2 linked regions of the Terriglobus roseus genome follow. The protein of the gene in region 1 interacts with the protein of each later gene in a pairwise test. Links are inferred from orthologs where the notes say so. Each region holds a gene or a part of one and is shown on either strand. Other genes may lie near its edges. The genes, in order: BLT38_RS12220 and BLT38_RS02990.

What was found.
Region 2: the proteins of BLT38_RS12220 (region 1) and BLT38_RS02990 interact in binary tests that used the Escherichia coli proteins (3 or more experiments, as listed by UniProt). The link is inferred for Terriglobus roseus from one-to-one orthologs.

The regions. Positions count from the first base shown.
Region 1 is NZ_LT629690.1:2,932,057-2,937,858, forward strand. Bases 2,673-5,642 are described here. They hold BLT38_RS12220 (penicillin-binding transpeptidase domain-containing protein), read right to left. Parts: upstream 5,332-5,642; coding sequence 3,013-5,331; downstream 2,673-3,012. Other genes in these bases: BLT38_RS12215 (sulfite exporter TauE/SafE family protein), read right to left, coding at 2,673-3,016; BLT38_RS12225 (septum formation initiator family protein), read right to left, coding at 5,429-5,642. Outside these bases: BLT38_RS12205 (UDP-N-acetylmuramoyl-tripeptide--D-alanyl-D-alanine ligase), read right to left, coding at 1-1,145; BLT38_RS12210 (UDP-N-acetylmuramoyl-L-alanyl-D-glutamate--2,6-diaminopimelate ligase), read right to left, coding at 1,142-2,638; more of BLT38_RS12215, read right to left, coding at 2,651-2,672; more of BLT38_RS12225, read right to left, coding at 5,643-5,802. UniProt on the Escherichia coli protein: Essential cell division protein that catalyzes cross-linking of the peptidoglycan cell wall at the division septum. Required for localization of FtsN.
Region 2 is NZ_LT629690.1:633,967-651,388, forward strand. What follows is about bases 6,101-9,241. They hold BLT38_RS02990 (transglycosylase domain-containing protein), read left to right. Parts: upstream 6,101-6,431; coding sequence 6,432-9,041; downstream 9,042-9,241. Other genes in these bases: BLT38_RS02985 (proline--tRNA ligase), read left to right, coding at 6,101-6,385; BLT38_RS02995 (MgtC/SapB family protein), read left to right, coding at 9,054-9,241. In the rest of the region: BLT38_RS02960 (acyltransferase family protein), read right to left, coding at 1-936; BLT38_RS02965 (MFS transporter), read right to left, coding at 959-2,251; BLT38_RS02970 (alpha/beta hydrolase), read left to right, coding at 2,383-3,270; BLT38_RS02975 (protein-disulfide reductase DsbD N-terminal domain-containing protein), read right to left, coding at 3,272-3,814; BLT38_RS02980 (TlpA family protein disulfide reductase), read right to left, coding at 3,817-4,434; more of BLT38_RS02985, read left to right, coding at 4,589-6,100; more of BLT38_RS02995, read left to right, coding at 9,242-10,352; BLT38_RS03000 (3'-5' exoribonuclease YhaM family protein), read right to left, coding at 10,362-11,348; BLT38_RS03005 (FAD-dependent oxidoreductase), read right to left, coding at 11,459-13,036; BLT38_RS03010 (TonB-dependent receptor), read right to left, coding at 13,076-16,525; BLT38_RS03015 (hypothetical protein), read right to left, coding at 16,642-17,422. UniProt on the Escherichia coli protein: Cell wall formation. Synthesis of cross-linked peptidoglycan from the lipid intermediates.

The sequences.
Region 1 (5,802 bases):
TGCAGGGTTCCTGCTTCGGGGCCAAGTTCCAACATCTCTCCTGCGATGACGATGTGGCGGGTGGCGTCGATGGCCATGAGTGCATCGACCATAGCGTTGAGTGCACGTGGGTTGCTGTTGTAAGAGTCATTGATGATGCGCACGCCACGGAAGAGAATCTGTTCGCCACGCTTGTCAGCGGGATGCAGTTGCTGCATCGCAGTGATGCATTCACTAAGCTGCATGCCGCTTTCCAGGCCAACCGATATACCTGCGAGAGCGTTGTAGACGTTGTGCTCGCCGAGCAGCGCAATGTGTGCGGGTTGGGATTCTTTGCCTGCCTGTACGGTGAAGCTCATACCGTTGGCACCTTCGCTTCGCATGCTGATGGCGCGTACGTTTGCGGATGCGGTTTGCAGTCCGAAGTAGCGCGCGTAACCATCGCGGTCACGACCGAAGGTGGAGACGTATGGATCGTCTGCGTTCAGAAATGCGATGCCGTCTTTTGGAAGTGACTGCACAAGCTCGTACTTTGCGTTTGCGATACCAGCGATGCCGTCTGCGAAATGCTCCAGATGAACAGGTGCGACGTTGCTGACGACGGCCCAGTTCGGTTCCGCAATCTTTGCCAACGCAGCGATTTCACCCGCGTGATTCATGCCCATTTCAATCACGGCGACTTCGTGTTCCGGTTCAAGCTTCAGTAGTTGCAGCGGTACACCGAAGCCGTTATTCAGATTCCCCGCGGATTTGAGCACGCGGAACCTTGCGGACAGCACGGCGGCCACGCATTCCTTGGTAGTGGTCTTGCCTGCCGATCCGGTGATGCCGATGACTCGCTTTCCCCAATGGCGACGTACCGCGCGTGCTAGTCCTTGCAGCGCTTTCAATACGCAGTCTTCGCTCTCAGGGACACGTAACAGCTTGGTATTGTCGACTTCGGATGGGATAACCCAACGCGTGCTAACTACCGCAGCTGCGGCACCGTTTTTCAATGCGGTAGCGACGAAGTCGTGTCCGTCGAAGCGTTCGCCTTGCACAGCGAAGAAGAGTTCTCCAGCGCCCACGGTGCGGGAGTCGATGGAGTATCCGTAGACCTGTGTTCGCAGATCGAAGTCGCCTTCTGCGTGAATCCAGTCGGCCACCTGGCCCAGTGTCAATGTCATGCTTGTGCTTCCCTTTTGCGCAGTGCGGCGGCGGCCACGGCAACATCATCAAAGGGCAGTGACACTCCCTTTGCGGTCTGCGTTTTTTCGTGGCCTTTGCCTGCGATCAGTACGATGTCGCCCGGCTGCGCTTCGTTAACTGCTAGTGTGATGGCTTCTGCGCGGTCGAGTACTATACGGACATTTTTGTTACCGCTTGCTTCGACTCCCGCGAGAGCTTCGTGCGCTATGACGGCCGGATCTTCGCTGCGTGGATTGTCGCTGGTGATGATGACGACATCGCTTCCCTCACCTGCCGCACGGCCCATCTTTGGACGCTTGGTTCTATCTCGATCACCACCGCATCCGAAGAGAGTAATCACGCGCGCGTTGCCTGCGAGTTCACGCGCCAGCGTGATGAGGTTGCGTAACGCATCGTCAGTGTGTGCGTAATCGACGACGACGCTGAAGCCGAGTGTGTTGGCTACTGTTTCAAAGCGGCCGGGAACGGGTTTCAACGTGGCAGCGAATTCAATCGCATCTTCGAGTTTGACGCCTCGTCCTACGGCTGCGGCTATGGCGGCAAGGAGGTTGTAGACATTGACGCGACCGGTGAGTTGCGAAACGACTTCTGCACTACCGAAAGGTGTGGAAAGCGCGAAGCTGGTTTCACCTGCGCGAAGCACTACACCTGTTGCCTGAAAATCTGCCGCTGCATCGATACCGTACGTCCATACAGTTTCGCTCTTTGACGCGGCTTGCTGCATCGTAGCGGCGTAAGAATCGTCGGCGTTGACGACAGCAATGCGTGGTGCGGGTGCGCCGACTCCCTGAAATAGCCGAGCCTTCGCTTGCGCATAGGCGTCCATGGTGCCGTGGAAGTCGAGGTGATCCTGTGTGAGGTTCGTGAAGATGGCCACGTCAACGGGAATGCCAAAGACTCGTTCCTGCGCGAGTGCGTGGGAACTCATCTCCATTACGGCTTCTGTTGCGCCTGCAGTTACGGCGTCTGCAAAGATGGCGAGCACGTCGCGACTCTCGGGTGTGGTGTGGGGGCTGGGACGGACTTCATCGACAACATGCGTTTCGATGGTGCCAAGCAATGCGGAGTTTCTTCCAGCGCTGCGCAGCAGCCCTTCGACCAGAAATGCAGTGGTTGTCTTGCCGTTGGTTCCCGTGATGCCGGTGAGTTTGAGCGTACGCTCGGGGTGCTGATAGAAGTTGGCGCTGACAATGGCGAGCGCCTGACGGCCATGTTCGATCAGTGCTGCTGGCACATGACGCGCGTCAGCGAAGGCAAAGCTCTCGCGTGAGTCCGTGACGACGGCAGATGCGCCTGCGTCCAAGGCGGCACGCACGTAGCGATTGCCGTCTGTGGATTCGCCACGCATGGCGACAAAGAGAGTGCCGGGGCGAACTTCACGCGAGTCATACGTAACTGCGTGGATGTCCGCATGTTCCGTGTCGCCGAGAGTAAGCGTTGGGAGTCCGTAAATGACTTCAGACCATTGCATGCTGGGCCGATTTTACCGCTGAAAGAACATGCGGATGGCGACCGCGGCGAGTGCGACCGCAAAGCAACGGCGCAGTGCAAACGTGGACATAGTCTGTGCGATCTGGCCGCCGAAGTATCCGCCGATGCCAATACCGGCAGCGATGAGTAAACCGAATCGCCAATCCACATTTCCCGCGCGAGCATAGGGCAGCAGCGGAGCAATCCAGATGGGCAATGCTGCAATGAACAGCGATGTTCCTTGTGCGCGGACCTGTGTCAGTCCGAAGAGATAGACGAGCACTGGAATGGTGATGGCGCCACTGGTGCCCAGCGTGCCAACGAGAATGCCCATGCCTGCTCCACCGAGAACGATGAGCGACCAGTGCGCTGTACTCATCGAGTGAACCGCACCACAACTTCTGTGCCGATGGGCACCATGGTGCCTGCGGCGGGAACCTGTTCACGCGCGAGGCCGCTGCCGACAGGTTGCACACGCAAGCCTGCAGCAGATGCCTTCTGAATCACAGTGCGGAGGCCGCCATCCAGCACAGGCACTGCAACCTTTGCACTGGCATCCACTACGACTGCGCCATCTGGGCGCGAGGCGCTTTGCGGTTGCGGGGCGGCCTTTGGCAAAGGCTTGTTGTCCGCTTCGTCAGTCATGAGAGACGAGCCGCCGTGTTCGCGGAAGGCCTTCATGATCTTGTCAGGCAGTGCAGCGAAGACGCCTTTCTTCTCTGACGTGGAGGCTTGCATCGGTGCTGCTTTCGCCGTCGCCGTCGCAACTGCTGCATCATTCTTCTGCTTTAGCGGATCATCGGCGGGCAGAGTATTCAGCTCTTCGTACAGCGCATTCAGATCGCCAGGATCTTCGTTCGGGGTTTCCGTCGACGCGAGTTCCATCTTCGGTGCAGATGCGTCTTTCTTCGCGGGCTTCAGCGGCTGATCGTGCGGAACACCGAGGTATTCCAGCACCTGCTGCGCTACTTCTGCGAACACAGGAGCGCTGGTGGTACCACCGTAACGCGTGCCTACCTGTGGGTCGTCAATGACTACCGCGACTGAGATGGCAGGGTTGTTTACAGGCGCAAAACCAGCAAAGCTAGCGACGGTTCTGGAATGCGAATAGGTGTGTGTAACTGGATCAATCTTCTGTGCGGTACCGGTCTTGCCGCCGGCGCTGTATCCGTTCAGAGCAGCTTCTGAGCCGGTGCCTTCCGTGATGGTGCCGTGCATCATCATCCGCATCTTTGCCGCAGTGAGCTCCGTCACGACACGGTGTGCACCATCCGGCATCTTCTCTGGAATAGCGCTGGAAGGATGATATGCGGCGGGTTGAAGCTGGCCGTCGCCTTTGGCGTGTTCTGTTTCATTCAGCAGGATGTGCGGCGGAAGGTAGGTTCCACCATTGGCGATGGACGAGACCATCGTCACAAGCTGAATGGGGGTCACAGCGACTTCATGGCCGATGGCGATGGAGAGGATGCTGGTGGCTTCCCACTTACGAGGAGCGCGGAGAAGTCCACGCGTTTCGCTCGGTAGTTCTACACCGCTACGATCACCGAAGCCGAAGCCGCGAATATAGTCATAGAACTTTTGATTGCCGAGCTTCAGCGCCATCTTTGCGGCACCTACGTCGCTTGAATGCTCTAGCGCAAACTGGACCGTGACGCGGCCGAAGTGGTCTGACTTATCATCGTGCAGCGTACGTCCGAACATGGTCATCGCGCCGCCTTGGCAATCGACGATATCTGTGGGCTGTACACCTGCTCCGTCCAATGCAGCGGCATAGGTTACGAGCTTGAAGGTGGAGCCCGGTTCGTAGACGTCGCTTACAGCGAGGTTCTTGAGGATCGCTGGATCCTGGTGCTTCAGATCGTTCGGGTTGTAACGCGGCGAGATAGCAAGTGCTAGAATCTGGCCGGTGTGTGGATCCTGCACCACGACGGTGCCGTGGGCGGCCTTCATCTTTTCCATCTGCGCATCCAGCGCGCGTTCGGCGATGTACTGGATGTTGGTGTCGATGGAGAGCACAAGGTTCTGACCGGGCAGAGGCTCACGCTCGTCGCTGGTCAGTGCGTGGCGCTTCGCGTCGACCGCGGTGAGTACGTGGCCGGGTGTGCCGTGCAGATCATCCTCGAACTCACGCTCCATGCCGCCGAGACCGATGTCGTCAATGCCTACGTAACCCAATGTCTGCGCGGCTAGATCGGTGTTGGGATAGAAGCGCTTGAATTCCTTCTGGAAATAGACGCCCTTCAGGTTGAGTTCGCGAATGCGCTGCTCCTGCTCCGGCGAGAGCTTACGCGCTATCCACGCAAAGTTACGTGAGGCATTGAGCCGCGCGAGGATCGCAGGCCGCGATGTAAACGTATCCGTCGGATCGACATGAACGATTCCGGAGACCAGTTCCGCGACGTTCGCACGATTATCACCGAGTTCGCTCGGCACCGCATATACCGACTGTGCGAGAACAGTCACAGCAAGTTCGCGGAGATTACGGTCGTAAAGAACGCCACGGCGCGGAGCTACTTCAAAGGTGCGCTGCTGTTGTTTGGCGGCACGCTCTGTCCAGTCGTGATGACGGATGACCTGCAACCACACCAGACGTAATCCGATTACACCTGTCCAAGCCATGAAAAAAATCGCCATCCAGACGAACCGGATGCGACGGATGGGAGCGGTCAATGGCTGGCGTGAGGAGGAATTCATCGTTGCTTCCGGCCTTGGTGGTTCAGGGGAGTAAGTTGCAATAACTACTCCCCTCAACTATGTCAGCGAAAGCCCTGAATCCGTGCGGCTTTCTTAGTTACTGGAGAATCGCGGGAGATACCTGCGCTTCTGCAAGTACCGGCGCGTTGTTTGAGAACGAACCATCCGGACGAATGACCTGACCTGGCTGCGGAGTATCCAGACCAAGTTGACGCGCGATGCGGTCAATGCGATCCGGATCCGAAAGCTGTGCTTCGGTGAGGTGAAGCTGGCGGTTCTCTTCGCGGAGCTTTTCTACCTGGACCTTCTTCGCTTCGATGTTGTAACCCACTTCAATGGACGAGAAGTGCTGCCACACATACGTCATGACCAGCAGAAACAATACGCTCATGGCGACGGTGAACGAGCGCATTTCCTTACGACGCTCTGGGTCATCCGCCTTCACAATGCGGCTGTTATCCAGATGCTTGG
Region 2 (17,422 bases), 2.3 Mb from region 1 along the record:
AAACAGCGTCCATGCTGGTGTCCAGATGCGTTTGACGATGGGGCAGATGTGGCTGAAGTGAAGCAGTAATGCCGCGGCGATCAGGATGCCAGCGGCCTGCAGCATGCGGCGTAAAGGGAAATCTGGTTCAGCAGCCTTAATCCAACGTCCGCAGGCAAGGCCCAACAGCATGGTTCCGAGTGTTGGAATGAAGCTGAGGGTGAGATAGCCACCGCCATTGAATAGGAACGGATGTTCTCGCGGGAAGAGATTCAGAAACCAGACGTCGAAGGCCTGACCCAGATTGCTGTTCTTGTTCCAATGAGCCAGGAAGCCTGTGAAGTTGTGATGCCAGTCTGCGGGAACACCGACTGCAGCATAGTTGAAGTCGGCTGCAGGTAACGGATACAGCGCCCACGCTGCCCAATAGCCAACAAGAATGATGCCCAGTGCAGTCCATTGCCAACGGGGCCGTGCGAAGGCCAACAGGAACGCGATTGGATAACCGAGTCCGATCTGTGTAAGCGTGTCTTCGAAAGTGAAGTTCGTCATCACGCTGTGCGTAGAGCGCAGGAAAATGCCGAGTGCGATGAGAAGAATCGCTCGCCACAGCGTGTGCAGCATCATGCGGGAGAAGCTCTCGCCACGACGCAAACGGCTTGCAATTGAGTAGGGAAGCGCAACACCCACGAGGAATGTAAATCCGGGCTGGATGGTGTCGTGCAAGGACATGCCTGCCCATTCAACGTGGCTCTGGTTGAAGGCGAGGATGTGCCAGAAACGGCTGTCAGGGTAAGCGCGCGAGACCGCGCCGAAGCGCAGTACCTCTCCCATCATGAGGAGCATCACAAGACCGCGGTAGGCATCCACCGCGATGTTTCGTCGTGGTGCGTTGGGCTTTGCAGACTCTGTGATCGTCGGCTGTGGTTGTGCCGTTTCCAATGTGAGAGAAGCCATTCGGTTCCTCCAGTTTTGCGATTTATGAAAGCGTCGGAGCGTTTGTGTCTTTGCGAAATGCCAGCAGGACCAGTGCGGTGCCAATGAGTAATGCTGCCGCCGTCGCGGAAAGCCCCACAACGTAGCTGTGCGTGCGGTCGAGCAGCCATCCGGTGGCATACGGGCCGAGGAAGCCGCCAATGTTGCCAATGGAGTTGATAAGTGCAATTGCAAAGGCTACCGCGACCGGCGATATGCGCTGACTAACTCCTGCCCAGAAGACAGGCATCGAGACATACACGCCGAACGATGCGATGGATATGGCAAACAGCAGCATTGGCAGCGAAGGCGCAAACGCGGTCAGCAGAAAGCCCGCGCAGCCGGAGAGAAACGATGCTGCAAGTATCCAGCGGCGGCTGCCACCACGTGCGGCGATGCGATCAGACCAGCGGCACCACGGCAATAGTGTGATGGCTCCCACGGCGTACGGCAGTGCGTTCAGCCAGCCCAGCCACCGCAGACTTACACCGTGACTCGCAATCAATCGAGGTGTCCAGAAGCCGAGTTCGTAGAGACCGATCATCAGCATGAAATAGGTGGCTGCGAGCATTGCCAGCAGACCTATCGGCGATCGTTCTGAGCCTGTGGCATGGATGGTCGCAGAGGCCTCTTCTTCAATGCTCTGCTGCAGCATCTGCTTGTCTTCGTCACTGAGCCATGTGGCTGTGTCCGGCCCTGCATCCAGTAGCCATGGGACCGCAAATCCAAGAATGATGGCGGGTATCGCCTCCAGCAAAAAGAGCCATTGCCATCCGTGCAGACCACCTACCCCGTTCATGCGCAATAGTGCCGCAGAGATCGGCGAACCGATGACGCTGGAGAGTGGAATCGCCAGATATAGCAGTGCAAGAATTCCAGCGCGCGCCTTCCCGGGAAGCCAGCGTGTCAGGTAATAGACGATGCCGGGCAGGAAACCAGATTCTGCTGCGCCAAGCAGGAAACGCAGCGTGATGTATGCGGGAGCACCGTGAACAAAAGCAGTGGCGCAGCCAACAACGCCCCACGTGATCATCAACACTGCAACCCAGCGCGGCGCGCCGACTTTCACGATCATGTAGTTGCTGGGGATGGCTAGAACCATGTAGCCGAGGAAGAAGACTCCTGCAGCGAGGCCATAAGTGGCGTCAGATAGGCCGAGATCATGGTTCATGGTGAGCGCTGCGAAGCTCACGTTCACGCGGTCAAGAAACGCAACCAGATACAGCAAGAGTGCCAGCGGCGCGACGCGTAGAGAGATGCGGCGATAGAGCGCAAGTTGTTCGGTGGAATAGGCCACGGCGCAAGCCTACAGGAAGAAACACGCAAAAAGCACATGGCAACCGGGCTGGTGCTTACAGGATTCTCTTGACCGGAAGAACTTGGGACGAGAGGCTGGTGGGAGTGCATCCTTCAATCAGGAAATGGACCATGAGCATGTCTCTTCTACGCAGCGCTGCTATCGCCACGATGTTTTGTGGTGTCACTCTTTCGGCGCTGTCGCAGGCGGCCACACCGCAAAAGAATCGCGCAAGCATGGAAACTATGCAGATTCCCAGCCATGGCTCGTTGATGAACGGGCTTATGTATGTGGCGGAGGGAGCTGGACCGCATCCGGTGGTGATATTGCTGCACGGCTTTCCGGGCAACGAACAGAATCTTGATCTGGCCCAAGATATGCGTCGTGCCGGATGGGATGTGCTGTTCTTTCACTATCGCGGTGCTTGGGGCTCGTCGGGAGACTATTCGTTTACGCATGTGGTGGAAGATGTCGCCTCTGCTGTGGCCTACGTGCGCGATCCTGCCAATGCACAAAAGCTGCGCGCGGATAGCAAACACATCGTTTTGCTAGGTCACAGCGCAGGTGGATTTGCGGCAGTGCAGGTAGGCGCAGCAGATCCCACGATCACTGCGATTGGACTCATTTCAGCGGCGGACATGGCTGGGAGAATCCCGGAAAATCTGCCGAAACAGGCCGAACCGGTGGCACGCGCGCGGATCAGCAAGGGGCTTGCAGCAGAAGGGATGGCGCCGTTGAGTGGGACCTCGCCAGATGCGTTGGCGCAGGAGACGCTGGATCACGCGACGCAGTGGCGTTTTCTTGCCAATGCGAAGGCGCTTTCTACGCGGCCCCTGCTGAATGTCACATCGGATGATGGGTTGGCCGGAATGGATGATGCTCTGGCTGAGGCCGTACGCAAAGATGGCGATGCCGCAGTGACCTCAGTGCATTTCGCGACGGATCACGCCTACTCCGACAAGCGGCAGGAACTATCCGCAGCGGTCCTGCAATGGCTGAAGGGCTTGCCGTTGAAGTAGGTTACTTCGCGGTGTAGGGCTGCTCTACGGGGAGCTTCTTTGGCGGATAGCAGGCGGCGTGATCGCAGGCCTGGTAGTACAGCTCGGCTTTGAGCGTGTGCTGACCGGGTTTTGCCTTCAGGTGCGCAGTGAGAACTACGTCACCCTGATACACGTCCAACTTCTGCTTGGGCTCAAAGGCGAAGGAGAATGGCTCGCCAGCGGGGAAGTCAACATTCGTTACTTCCGGATCGCCCGGCAACATGGCTACTGTGAGCCGTGTGGGGATCAGGACGTCGCTCTTTGGGCTGTGCGAATTGATGTGAAAGCCCGGGTCTACGCGAAAGTGCAGTTTAACTGTAGCCGGCTGATTAGCCGCGATCGACTGACCATCTGCAATGAAATCGACATGGCCTTTCTTGGCTGGTGCGGGCTGTCCCACGTTCATGCTCTGACCGTGTGCGACGACAGTGCGGATGAGGATAGCGATCACAAGCAAACCAACCCAAACAAGGACAGTGCGAAGTGTGGATGCCTTTGTGAGCGGTCTCTGTAGCTCGTTCATGGTTAGCTTCCCGACACAATCTTCTGGATGTTGGCCTCAGCTTCTTCCTTGGGAGCCAGACCGATGGCCTGCGCTACGATCTTGCCGTTGCGGTCGATGTAAAAAGTTGCAGGCAGAACGTCCAGACCACCGTAGGCGTTGCCCACTTTCTGGTCGCTCATCAGGATGGTGTAATCCACCCCGGTGTTTTCCAGCACCTTCTTGATCTGCGCCTGAATCTCGGGGCTCTTAGCATCTTCATCTTCGTTGATGCCAACGACCTGAAGACCCTGCGCGGCGTACTTCTTCTGGAACTCCTCAAACCACGGCATCTCTACCTTGCAGGGAGTGCACCAGGTGGCCCAGAAGTTCAGCAGAACGGGCTTGCCCTTGTAGTCGTTCAGCGAGATGCGCTTGCCGGTGTTGCTGGTCAGCGTAAAGATGGCGGCGGGTTTGCCACGGAGGTCTGCGACCGGCGAATCCATGGTCGCCGAAGCGCCGGGCTTGTCCACGGTGATGGTCATTTGGTGATTTTTCGCTTCAGCTTCCGCAGCGCGGCGCGCCTTCACGTTGTGAATGCCGGCCCAGCCCAGCCCAGCGACGACCACGACAATGATTCCACCCACCAGGGCATTACGCATTTTCGACAGAGACCTCAGCAAATACAGATGATCTCTAACAGTGTACCGATGCAGAGGATTGTTGGGGTGGCGCGAATCGTGCTGGGCCGAGCCGGTAGAATGGAGGGACACTTTGCCGCGCACTTTTTGCGGCGCAGAAAGCACACAAAACGCAATGCAACGCTGGTCCAAACTGTTTATTCCCACGCTCCGCGAAGCTCCTGCGGACGCCGAGGTGGCAAGCCACCAGATTCTGCTTCGCGCAGGTTACGTTCGCCAGCTTGGCGCTGGCATTTACAGCTACCTGCCGCTGGCCACGCGCTCCATCAACAAGATCAACGCCATTGTGCGCGAAGAGATGGACAAGATCGGGCAGGAATTCTTCCTGCCGGCGCTGAACCCGCGTGAGATTTGGGAAGAAAGTGGCCGCTGGACGGGCATGGGCGACAACATGTTCCGCCTGAAGGACCGCAAGGGCGCGGACCTGTGCCTGGGCATGACGCACGAGGAGATTATGACCTCCATCGCGCGCAATGAGATTCGCAGCTATAAGCAGTTGCCGCAGATTTGGTACCAGATCCAGACGAAGTTCCGTGACGAACCTCGTCCCAAGAGCGGTCTTCTGCGCGTGCGTCAGTTCACCATGAAGGACGCCTATTCCTTCGACATCGACCAGGCCGGGTTGGACCACAGCTATGACCTGCATGATGCGGCGTATCGCCAGATCTTTACGCGCTGCGGTCTTGAATTTGTTGGAGTTGAGGCAGATTCGGGTGCCATGGGCGGATCGCAGTCGCAGGAGTTTATGGTCTACACCGAAGCGGGTGAGGACTGGATTGCTTCTGCGCGGAATGAGGCTGGCGAGGTTGTTTACGCCGCCAATATCGAGAAGGCGACGTCAAAGCTGGAAGCTGTTGCTGATCTGGAAGCGACTGCAGGTGCGCCAGAGCTGGTGCATACGCCGGGACAGCGCACCATCGATGAAGTGGGCGAATTTCTGAAGGTGGAGAAGATTCACCAGATCAAGACCATGGCGTACATGGCGACGTGGCCTGCAGACGCAAAGGGTGTTGTGAAGACGCGTTCGCTGGTGGTCTTCCTGCGTGGCGATCACCAGTTGAACGAAGCCAAGCTGGGTGCGTTGGCGGCTGGTGCAGAGCTGCGTCCCATGGTTCCTGAGGAGATTGAGGCGACATTCAACGCTCCCGCGGGCTACCTTGGACCGATTGGCGTGGTTGCGGCAAAGGCTGGCGATGACAAGGGCATCATGGTGGTGCTGGATGCTGCCCTGGAAGGCCGTGCGAACCTGATCGCTGGTGCGAACAAAGAGGAATACCACCTCCGCAACGTAACCCCGGGCCGCGACTTTACGGCTACCGTTATTGCTGATGTTCGCAACATCAATGAGGGCGAGGCCGATCCCGTTGCAGGCATTGCGCTGCGTCTGGGCAAGGCCGTGGAGATTGGCCACATCTTCAAGCTGGGCTACAAGTACAGCGAGAGCATGGGCGCGCGCGTTCTAGATAAGAACGGCAAGGAAACCACTCCCATCATGGGATCGTATGGCATTGGTATTGAGCGTATTCTGACCGCTGCGATTGAGCAGTCTGCCGCTAAGAATGGCAAGAACGACAAGGGTGAATGGAGCTACGTTCTGCCTGCGTCGATTGCTCCGTTTGAAGTGGTGGTGACGGTGACGAAGCAGACGGACGCAGCGTTGGCAGAGGCAGGCGAAAAGATTGCTGCCGATCTGGAAGCGGCTGGCTTTGATGTTTTGCTGGACGACCGTGACGGTTCTGCGGGCGTGAAGTTCAAGGACGCTGATCTGATCGGTGTGCCGTATCGCGTGACCATCGGCAAGCGTCTTGCAGAGGGATTCGTGGAATTGGTGGATCGCCTGCAGGGACGAACGGAAGATGTCGCGGTTGCCGATGTCGTTACTGCGTTAAAGGCAACACGCCAGCAAGCCTAAGCGGGACGAAATACGTCCAAGAGCAGGGAAGAAGTAGGGAGGACGATTGGCAGTCAAGCTTAAGCTCGGTGGCAAGCGCTACGATCACGAGGGCATTCCGGTGCATCACGGCACGGATCGCCCCATGTGGAAGCGCGCCGTAATGGCGCTTCTGATCGTTGCGCTGGCGTGCCTTCTGCTCGGCGCCATGGTCTTCGGTTATTACTACAACCACTATCAGAAAGTTGTGGATGACCGGCTAAATAACGGCCCTCTCTTCTCCTCCACCGCGCAGATTTACGCTGCCCCCCGTGAGATTCGGCCGGGGCAGGGTATGACTGCGGCATCCATTGCGCAGGACCTACATCGTGCTGGTTACAACACGAACACGCAGCTTGGCACCTTTCGGGTTTCCGGCGATAGCATCACCATCAAGCCGGGACCAGCGTCTTTTCACAATACGGATGGCGCCACCATCAATACCAGCGGCGGCACAGTGCAGAGCATCACCGCTGAGAATGGTGTGGCGCTGCGTGCGTATGAGTTAGAGCCGCAACTCATCACTGGCCTGAGCGAAGACAAGAACCGTATTAAGCGCAGGCTGGTGACGTACAACCAGATTCCGAAGCAGTTGGTGCAGGCTGTCACTGCGATTGAAGACCGTAGATTTTTCGAGCACAACGGCCTGAATTTCGGTCGTCTCGTAAAGTGCGGCGTGCAGGATGTTCTGTCGCAGCATGCGGTGTGTGGAGGTTCCACGCTGACGCAACAGTTGGCGCGCGGCTTCTTCTTGTCTCCTGAAAAGCATGTAAAGCGCAAGCTGATTGAAATCATGATCACGCTCCAGTTGGAGTCACGCTTCAACAAGCAGCAGATCTTTGAGATGTATGCGAATCAGATCAACCTTGGGCAGCGTGGGTCGTTCGCAGTCAATGGTTTTGGCGAGGCTTCGCAGGCGTACTTCGGCAAGGATCTTCGCCAGTTGGATGTGGCGGAATGCGCGTTGTTGGCGGGCATTATTCAGCGGCCTAACTACTTCAATCCATTCCGTCATCCGGAACGCGCGCTGGAACGCCGCAACATCGTGTTGCGCTCGATGATTGAAACGGGCGCTCTTACTCCACAAGAAGAAGAGCGCGCGGAAGCGGAACCGATTCGTCTTGCAACGCAGAATGTAGATGCCAGCGAAGCACCGTACTTTGTGGACCTGGTGCATGACCAGTTGCAACAGCGTCTTGGCGATCAGGCGAATGGTGGCACGCTTCGTATCTATACGTCGCTTGATCCTGAGTTGCAGAAGGCCGCAGCAGAAGCCGTGGCGGAGATGATGCCGCGCATTGATGAAATGATTCGCAAGCGCCACAAGGGCGATGCGCCGATCAAGTATCCGCAGGTATCTCTCATCGCATTGGACCCGCACACAGGACAGGTGCTTGCGCTGGTGGGTGGTCGTAACTACGGCTCCTCGCAGTTGAACCATGCGCTGTCGAGCCGGCCTACGGGATCAATCTTCAAGCCACTGGTTTATGCAACCGCTTTCTCACAGAGCGTGAATGGTCAACCGCTAGGGGATACTGGACCCTTCACAGCACTCACGCCGCTGAATGACGATACGCAGGATTTTGGCACAGGTGGTCGTTCTTATACACCGGGCAACTTTGAACGCGGCGAATATCCCGGCATGGTGACTGCGGCAACCGCCTTGTATCACTCGCTGAACATTGCCACGATCTCTCTTGCGCAGCGTGTGGGGTATGAGAACGTTGCTGCAATGGCGCGTTCTGCAGGCATCGCTTCGGCACGGCCTACGCCCTCTGTGGCAATTGGTACGTATAGCGCTACCCCGATGGACATGGCTGGTGTGTACACCGTGTTCGCCAATGGTGGCGTCCATCTGAACCCATGGCTGCTGGCGAGTGTGCGCAATGACAAGGGCGATATCGTAGCGGATTTCACGCCTGAAGCGCGGCAGGTGATGGATCCGAAAACTGCCTACCTTACACAATCGTTGATGGAAGGTGTGGTGACGTACGGCACTGCGTCAACCGTCCGTGCTTTGGGCTTCAGGGCTCCGGCAGCTGGTAAGACGGGTACATCGCACGACGTATGGTTTGCCGGTTATTCGTCGAACCTGCTGTGCATCGTGTGGATTGGTAACGATGATTACACGGATATCTCTGACAACCTGACCAAGAAGGTGCAGGGTGCGGACACCGCTGCGCCCATCTGGGCAGAGTTTATGAAGCGTGCGATCCAGCTACCGCAGTACAGCGATATGAAACAGTTCGCTGCACCGCCGGCGGGCGTGACGAATTACCCCATCGATCTCAGCTCTGGACAGATTGCCGATGGTAGCTGCTCCGGAAAGACTGCGACGATGGCGTTTCTGGATGGCACACAGCCGCATAACACGTGTAGTCACATGGGCGATGGTTCGGGTCTGATGGACAGCCTCTTCGGCACGAATAGCGATACGGCTGGAACCAGTGTGAACGGTGGCGGCATCAACAATGGAGCGCAACCTACCAATGGCTCGCAGTCTACGGTGGGGCCGGACGGACAGCCGCAGCAGCACCGCAACTTCTTCCAGAAGATGTTTGGTCTCGGCAAACACAACGACGAGAATAATCAGCCGCAGCAGCCTGCGACACCGCCTCCGTCCAATACTCCACACTGAGACCACGAATGAATGCAGCATTACGCTGAGTTACTTCATCCTGACGGCACGCAATTTCCTCCAGACCTCACCGCGCTGAAACTCGGTGTGGCGCTGGCAATTGGGCTGCTCATCGGGTTTGAACGTCAGTGGTCAAACAAGGAGTTTGGTGTTCGTACCTTCAGCCTTAGCGCCATGCTGGGTGTGCTCACTTCGTTCCTTTCACCTGCAATGCAGGTCACAGGCATGGTGGGTGTCATCATGCTGGCGATCATGCTGAACGTGCGTGACATCCTGGAAACCAAGTCGGTTGAGGGAACAACCTCTGCAGCTCTGATGGTCACGTTTGTGTTGGGTGTGCTTTCAGGGCAGGGGCATGTGTTCACTGCAATTGCCGGTGCCATTCTGACGACATGGTTGCTCTCGCTGAAGCCACAGTTTCGCGCTCTAACCGGTGGTGTCACGACAGAAGAGATGCGCAGCGCGCTGCTGCTGGGATTGTTCGGATTCATCATTTGGCCGTTGCTGCCAAACCACTTTGTTGACCCATGGCATCTGTTGCAACCCCGGCAGGCATGGCTCACGGTTTTGGTCGTCGCAAGCATTGGGTTCTTGAATTACATTCTGCTGCGCCTGTATGGATCGAAAGGCGTGACTCTGTCCGCTGTTTTGGGTGGATTGGTGAACTCCACAGCAGCTGTTGTTGAACTTGCGACAACGCTGCCCGCAGCCGGAATGTTACGCGAAACAGGTGTGGCCGTAACGTTCACTACTGTGGCAATGCTGGTGCGGAATCTTGCACTGCTGACGATCTTTGGCGGCAACGCGGCGGCGCAGCAGGCTTTCTTGCCGATGGCCGGAATGCTTGCGGTGGCTGCGACTTACATATGGCTCCAACGGCGTGCAGCGGATGATCAAAAGGACGTTGCGCTGAACCTGGATTCACCGATTTCGGTTTCCAAGGTGAGCCGCTTCGGCATCCTGTTCCTGCTGATTCAAATCTTCGGAACGCTGGCCACACGTTGGTTGGGTAGCGAAGGTTTGCTGGTGGTCAGCTTTATCGGCGGAGCTGTTTCGAGCGCCAGCAGTACAGCAGCAGCTGCCAACCTTGTGGCGCATGGTGATGCAAGCGCCACGCAGGGCGCTATGGCTGCGATCGTCACGTCAATGGTGAGTGCAGCAGCGAATCTGCCGCTACTCTATCGCCAAGACCAGGCACGCCCCATCGTGCGAAGCATTGCAATCTGGACAGCAATAGAGATTGGTGTCGGCATCACGCTGCTGCTGCTTCAGGTCCATCTGCAACATGCGGGCCTGTTGCACGCGCGATAACGGTTCGAGCTAAGACTCACCTGCAAGGTACGCCTTGGAATTCAGTAACGGCCGTTCCATGGAACGCGAGAAGTCTGTGACTTCATCAGGCTGTTTGCCGCTTTCCACCGCCTTTGCAAATTCGGCGCGCATATTCTGCATCTTCGCTTCCAGATCATCAATGGCGCTGAAGACGAGAGCCTCGGGAGTCATGGGAAGCTTCGGCGAACCGAACTCAAACTTGCCATGATGTGACAGGATCATGTGTTCTACCAGAATGCGCAGGCGATCCGGAAAGCCAGGGATTGCCGCAATCTTTTCCTGCAACATGCGGATCGCAATGGTGATGTGGCCCAGCAACTGGCCTTCCGTGGTGTACGAGAAGCTGGATTTCCATGCCAGTTCGCGCACCTTCCCAAAGTCATGCAGGATGGCGCCTGCCATCAATAAGTCGGGGTCGACTTCATCGGCATATTGCGGTGCGACGCGCGCGCAGAGACGCAGCAGGAAGACCACATGCTCAAGCAGGCCGCCGATCCATGCGTGGTGCAGGACCTTTGCTGCGGGTGCTGAACGGAAGGCCGGCCCAAGTATGGGGTCATCCAGAAAGCTGCGCACGAGTGGCTGCAGCCATGGATTACGGAAGCCAGCGACATAGCCGTTTAGCTCTGTCCATAAGGCGTCTACATCGTATTGCGTAGCGGGCTGAAAATCGGTGACGTCAATCTCGTCTTCAGTGGCTGGACGCATCTTCTGAAGGGTGATCTGGAACTTGCCGTTGTAACGTTCGATGCGGCCCATGGCCTTCACATAACAACCTGCCGTGCAGGTGGCAAGTGATTCTGCAAACTCGTCCCACATGCGTGCGTCAAAGCTGCCGGTTCGGTCACTCAGTGTCAATGCAAGATATTGCCCGCCGCTCTTCTTGTCTCGCGCAGACATCTGCGACAGCAAAAAGTAAGAGGTTACAACGGCGTTCTCATAGGTCGCCGCATCGGCAATATAGAAGTCCTTCATGTATCAAGAATACTTGCGCTCGCGGTGAATGCCAGCGAAGTCGATCCAGGAAAAATGACTCCGCATAAAACCTCTTCCCAGGGGTCTTATGCGAAGCCATTCGGTAGAACCTACTGTGGCAGAGAGAGTACAGCTTTTTCGCTGCGCAGAATGTCCTGCATTTCTTTCACTGGAACTTGTCCGACGGCTAGCTTCTCGCGTACGGCGATGGCTGAAGCAACGCCCGCCGCTTGCCCCAGAATCATGTACTGCGGTTCCATGCGGATGGTGGAGTACGCGACATGGCTGGCCGAGAAGCAAACAGGAACCAGCAGATTCTTCACCTGCGTGCCCCTGGGAAGCATTACGCGGTAGGGGATTTCGTAGGGCTTCGTGATGACATACTGCTCGCCTTCGTTCTCCACATAACCGTCTGGCGTGGGAATGCGTCGCACATGATGCGAGTCGCTCTGGTAAGAGCCCATGCCGATGGAATCGGGCTTTTCTACGTCGGTAGTGATGTCCTTCTGTGTCATCACATACTCGCCTAGCATCCGACGACCTTCGCGAACATAAAGCTGGAAGGGCCAGCCATGTTCATCGACAAACTCATCCTTTGCCAATCCATAGCTATTCACTTCATCGTGCAATGCTTTCGGAACGCTTGGATCGTTGGCGAGGAAGTAGAAAAAACCAGCGTCGTAGTTGTAATGGTCCTTCCAGATTTCTTGTTGGCGAGCATAGCTTCCTGAGGGGTAATCCCAATTCGCACCGATGTGATCCGTGGAGAATCCGCCGAAGCTGTTGATGTCGAATTTACCGTTTGGGAGCGGCGACATGATCATCAGTTCGCGTATATGCGGTGGATGGCCCTCTCCCTTTTCTAACGCTGCGATATAGCGTTTCAGCAATTCGTAACGATAGGCGTCGTACCCCGGCGGCTTCGGGAAGGGAATCATATTCTCCTTCACGTTGGTCAGACACATGCGAAAGCCATAGGCTTGCACATACTTGTCACCTGACCCCATCGCCCCGCGGGGTAGATTCTGAACTTCCGGAAGAAGCTTGCCCTGAGAGGCCCATGGCGACACTGGAACGTTGAAGTGATGATCCGGACGTTGTCTGCCTCGAACGCCTGCAATGGATTCGTTGTATTCACTCTCCGGTTCGCGGCCCCATGTATATTTCACGCCTGCTTCGTTCATCAGATCGCCTTCGTAGCTTGTATCCATGAAGACTTTAGCTTTGAGTACATCACCGTTCGTCAGGGCGATGGAAGTGATGTCTCCTTTGCTCATGGTTACGCCGCCATGCTCTTTGAGGCGCGTACGCGGGATGTAGACAACCTTGGTTTCGTTGAGCATTTCGTGAAACACCTGCTCCGCGATGCGTGGTTCAAAGTTCCATTCAAGCGGTTCATTGTAATGTTTGCCTACGCGTTCGAAGAACTCACGCGACATGCCTCCAATCACGGCGTCCTTTCCGCGATCGGAATGGCTGAGACCTCCACTGACCATGCCACCTAAATGTTGATCGACGCCTACCAGTGCGACGTTCATACCGTGTCTCGCTGCCGAGATGGCTGCGATGACACCGCTTGCCGTTGTGCCATAGACGACCACATCAAACTGTCGAGGCGTGGCGGCCCACCCCATGTTGCTGATGCTCAGTGTTGCAAGGATTGCAGTTGCAAATTGCTTCCAGCGCACGTTCTTTTCTCCTTCGTTTTGTTTGTGTGTCAGTGCGTTCTAGCGGCTCAGATGGACGCCGATCTGGAAGACACGAGGATCCATGGCGCTGGTGATCGTTCCAAAGAGAGCGTTGGTGTTGACACCCGTGCTGTCTGGAGTGAACGACGTGTTGGGGTTGTTGAGGTTGGGATGGTTGAAAAGGTTAAAGGCTTCTGCACGCAGTTCCAACTTCCACTTCTCCATCCTGATGTTCTTGATCAGAGAGGCATTCACGTTGGTGAAGGCGGGACCACGAGTAGCAGGTAGAGTGCGCGGCGCGTTGCCAATGGTGTATGCCGCGGGGTTCGCAAAGGCAGCGGTATTAAACCATTTGCTGATGCTTCGTTGGCTGCGTGAGAGTGTGGGATTGCCAACGAGATTTGGGAACGGCGTTCCGGTGAAGTTGTTCGATCCGGTCACTGTCAGCGGTGTGCCCGTCTGCCATTGAAGGATGCCCTGTATCTGCCATCCACCGGTGAGCACGTTCAGCGCGCGATGCGAAGGTGTTCCGATAGGAAGTTCCCACACACCTGTGGCAGAGAGGTTTTGTGATGTGTCGTTTGGATCCAGCGAACGCTCAAGATAGGGGCGATAGATGGGATCGCGGAAGGTTCCGTCTGTGCTTTCACCCGAGTCGGATGAGGTGGAATCGTTAATCAACTTACTCTTTGAATACGCCAGCAGCAGCGTGAGTCCATGAGAGTAGCGATGCTCTGCGGTCGCTTGCAGTGCATGATAGATGCTCATGGCCCCATGACGTGCCAATGTGGTGATGCTGAGGTAATCGGGCAGCGGCAGCAATGCCTGCGATTGCGAGATCGTGGTGCCTGAGAGCGTGCCGGTAGTGATCTTCCCATAAAACGGATTCGGCACTTGATTCTGCAGCTTGGTGCCATACTGTGCGTAATACACGGGGTTTAGCGTGTTGACGTTGTAGTTTCCGCCTAATAAATGTGTTCCTTTATTACCCACATATGCGGCTGACACAGTCCAGCCACCCGGAAGCTGGCGTTGCACGGCGAAGTTCCATTGCAGTGAATAGGGTGTTGGAGCAAAGGGGTTTTGCCAGAAGACGCTCTGCCCGCGATACGCAGTTGGGCCACCTGCCGCGCCCGCCGGTGCAATCAGAGCAGACGGTCCCTTGGAAAGCTGGAATGCCGAATACGGGCCGTTGCCACTGAAGGTGGTTTGTGATGAGAAGCCGAGGCCCGTGTTCGTTACCTGGTGAATGTCCGCGGACTCCACCGGGTTATAAATCACTGCAATGCCGCCACGGATCACTGTTTTGTCATCTGCCGAGTAAGCAAAACCGAAGCGCGGCGCGATGTTGTTTGCATCGTAACGAACGAATAGGCGCGATCCGTTTACACCCGCATACTGCATCACGCCGGGCATGCTCGTTTGCGAATTAATCAAATAGGGATTGAAGGTGGAGAACCATCCGTGGCGTTCAACTGGGGGACCGGAGATGTCATATCGGATACCCACATTGAACGTGAGTTTTGGTGTGACTTTGAAATCGTCCTGCGCGAAGATTCCCCCTGCCCACGATTTTGTTGCAAAGGCTGGGTTGATGGTGAGTTGGCCTCCCGCAACCTGTCCCAATAGGAAGTCAGCAAAGGCAACGCCTGTGCCTGCTGGCGATTGCGGGTTGTTTGTGTACGAGCCCGTGAAACTGAAGTTGCCGGAAGGATAGATCTGACCAAGCTGGTTGTAGCGTGTGATGTGGTCTTCTACGCCAAACTTGAAGCTGTGGCGTCCGCGAATCCAGGAAACGCTGTCGGCAAATTGAATCACCGTACCGATGCGGTTGCCTGCAGTGAATGTTCCTGTTGTTGGGCCGACGGCGATCATGCCGCTGACAGCGACTGAGGGGAACAGCGTTTGAGGAATGATGGATGGGAAGCCAAGTGCCTGGGGATAGTTCTTGTTATATGAGGGGGCAAGAAACGTGAGCTTCTGGCGTACAAAACTGGCGCGAAATTCATTCAGTACTGTAGGAGCAAACGTGTGCGTTTCCCCCACGGCAAAGTTGTAGTTCTTGCGTGTGTCGTTGCGCGCGAGGGGATCAGAATCGCCCAAACCGTAGCCTACCGTGTGTGTTGAGTTCAGATTTCCTGCGTAACGGGCGAAGATGCTGTCTGCATCACTGATGCGGTGATCACCGCGAACCGCGATCACATCCTGATCGATGCCGCCTGTGGCTTCGGAGTAAAAGTTGTTGGCGTTGGTCTTGGTATCTACCGGAGCAATGTTCGGCTGGGGATAGTACTTAAGAACCGCCAGCGCCACGGGGTCGAACGTGGTGATCTTATTTCCCGCAAACCGCGTGCGTATAAAGCCGTTTCCCGTCGGATTCGCAATCGTGGTGGATGGATCGTAAATAGGGATAGGAGTTGTTGAAGTGGCAGTAGCGTAGGTCTGAGAGAAATCGCCCGAACGCTGCAGGGCAGTGGGTACTGTAGAACGTTGCAGCGAAGCGCTGCGCTGATGCCACTGCTCATAGCCGAAGAAGAAGAAGGTGCGGTCGTGGCCGTTGTATAGCCAGGGGATACGAACTGGCCCACCAACGGTGCCACCAAACTGGTTGTAACGCAGGATGGGCTTTAAGCGGCCAGTGATGGGGTCTTTGGTGGCGAATCGGTTTACGGAGTTGAGTATGTCGTTGCGTACGAATTCATATGCCGTCAGGTGAATATCGTTGGTGCCGGTCTTGGTGGCCAGGTTCACATATCCACCGGAACTCATACCGAACTCGGCAGCAGGTGTGTTGGTGATGACGCGGAACTCAGCGATGGAATCCACCATAGGTACAACGGACACTTCATTGATGGTTGGAATTGTGTCCATGGCGCCATCGAGCAGGAATTGATTGCCGAGTGTCGAACCGCCGTTGATGCGCAGGCGAGAGAAGCCTTGGTTGCTGGCGTCGGCAAATCCGTTGGAAGCGCGCGATGTGGTTTGCACTCCCGGTACGAGCAGCGCAAGGGTGAACGGCTGGCGTCCGTTCAATGGCAGTTCTTGAATGGCACGCCCTTCAATGACGTTGCCGACGGAAGATTCGTCGGTTTGCAGCGGTGCGGTCGTGGACGTGACGGTGATCGTCTCGGACGATCCGCCGGTTTTCAGTGACGCATCTGCGCGAAAGCGCTGACCCACGTCGAGGACGATGCCGGTCTGTTTGAAGCCCGAGAAACCAGTAGCCGCAATCGTGATGTCGTAGCTACCTACCGGCAGCAGCGGCACTGTGTAGCTGCCGTCGGAGGAACTGTTGGCCTGATAGGTGAGACCTGTGCCGTGAGCAACGACTGTCACCTGTGCACCCGGCACAACGGCTCCAGTGGCATCGGTGACAGTTCCGGTGATGGTCGCCGTCGCTGTCTGTGCCATCATCGCAGCCGGTGCAGCTAACACCGCAGCCACAGCAAGTAGGATTCTGGGTGCGAACCTCTGAGAAGAAATGAACATACGGGTGGTGCCTCCTGAAAACGCGGCCAACAAAGAAAACTGTTTCCGCGGAACGGCAGGAAGAATTCCACCCAATGGACATCGCTGGGTAGTTCCAGGTCGTAAATGTTACGTTGTTACTTAATGTTTTGTTGAACTTGCAGCATTTTTACCATGGTTTCCGGTGATCTCTCGACGAAGGCGCGAACCGTTCCCAGGCGACTTTGCAGAGGCGCTCCTCGGTTTACTTCGGACAACAGGACAGCTTCGAAGTAGGGAGTCTTCATCCCTGCGAGCGCCTGACCCATCTCCTTCATCCCTTCCTCTGAGGTGAGGTAGGAAATGATGGCTCTGGTCTGTGCTCCCTGCACGAGCATGATTCTGCCGCCTGCATCGCCGTGAGGAAGAACAGCAACGATACCCGGAACGATGTCGCGGTCCGGTCCTTCGCGAGTGGCCAGAAACTCCTGCGGATGATCGGCGGGGCTGAGTAGGTCGGTGACCTTCACCTCATGTGGTGCCAGCCTGAAGCTGAGGCGGTCCACATCTGTTTGAAAAGCGGCGAGGGAACTTGATGTACCGAAGGCAATGATGTTTTCGTGATCAAGGATCTCGCGCGGTGGATCCGCCGAACTGGAAAAGCTAGTGCGGACGCCGTAGCGATCCAGAAAACGGGCAAGTTGCAGAGACGCAAAGGTGTCTGATGCAACCGTGTATCCCTGCCACACGCGCGGGTTTTCTGTTTTACCGAACATGTCTATCAAAGCAGGCGAACTGTTCCACTGCGATGGCGAATTGACGAAGATGTCGCGCAGCATCAACGTGTGTCCGGGATTGGTCTGCACTGAAAAGAAAATAGGTGCGGGGAGCACGAAGCGGGTGTTTTTGCCGTTGTCCAGAAACGTCTTCCAGAATTGC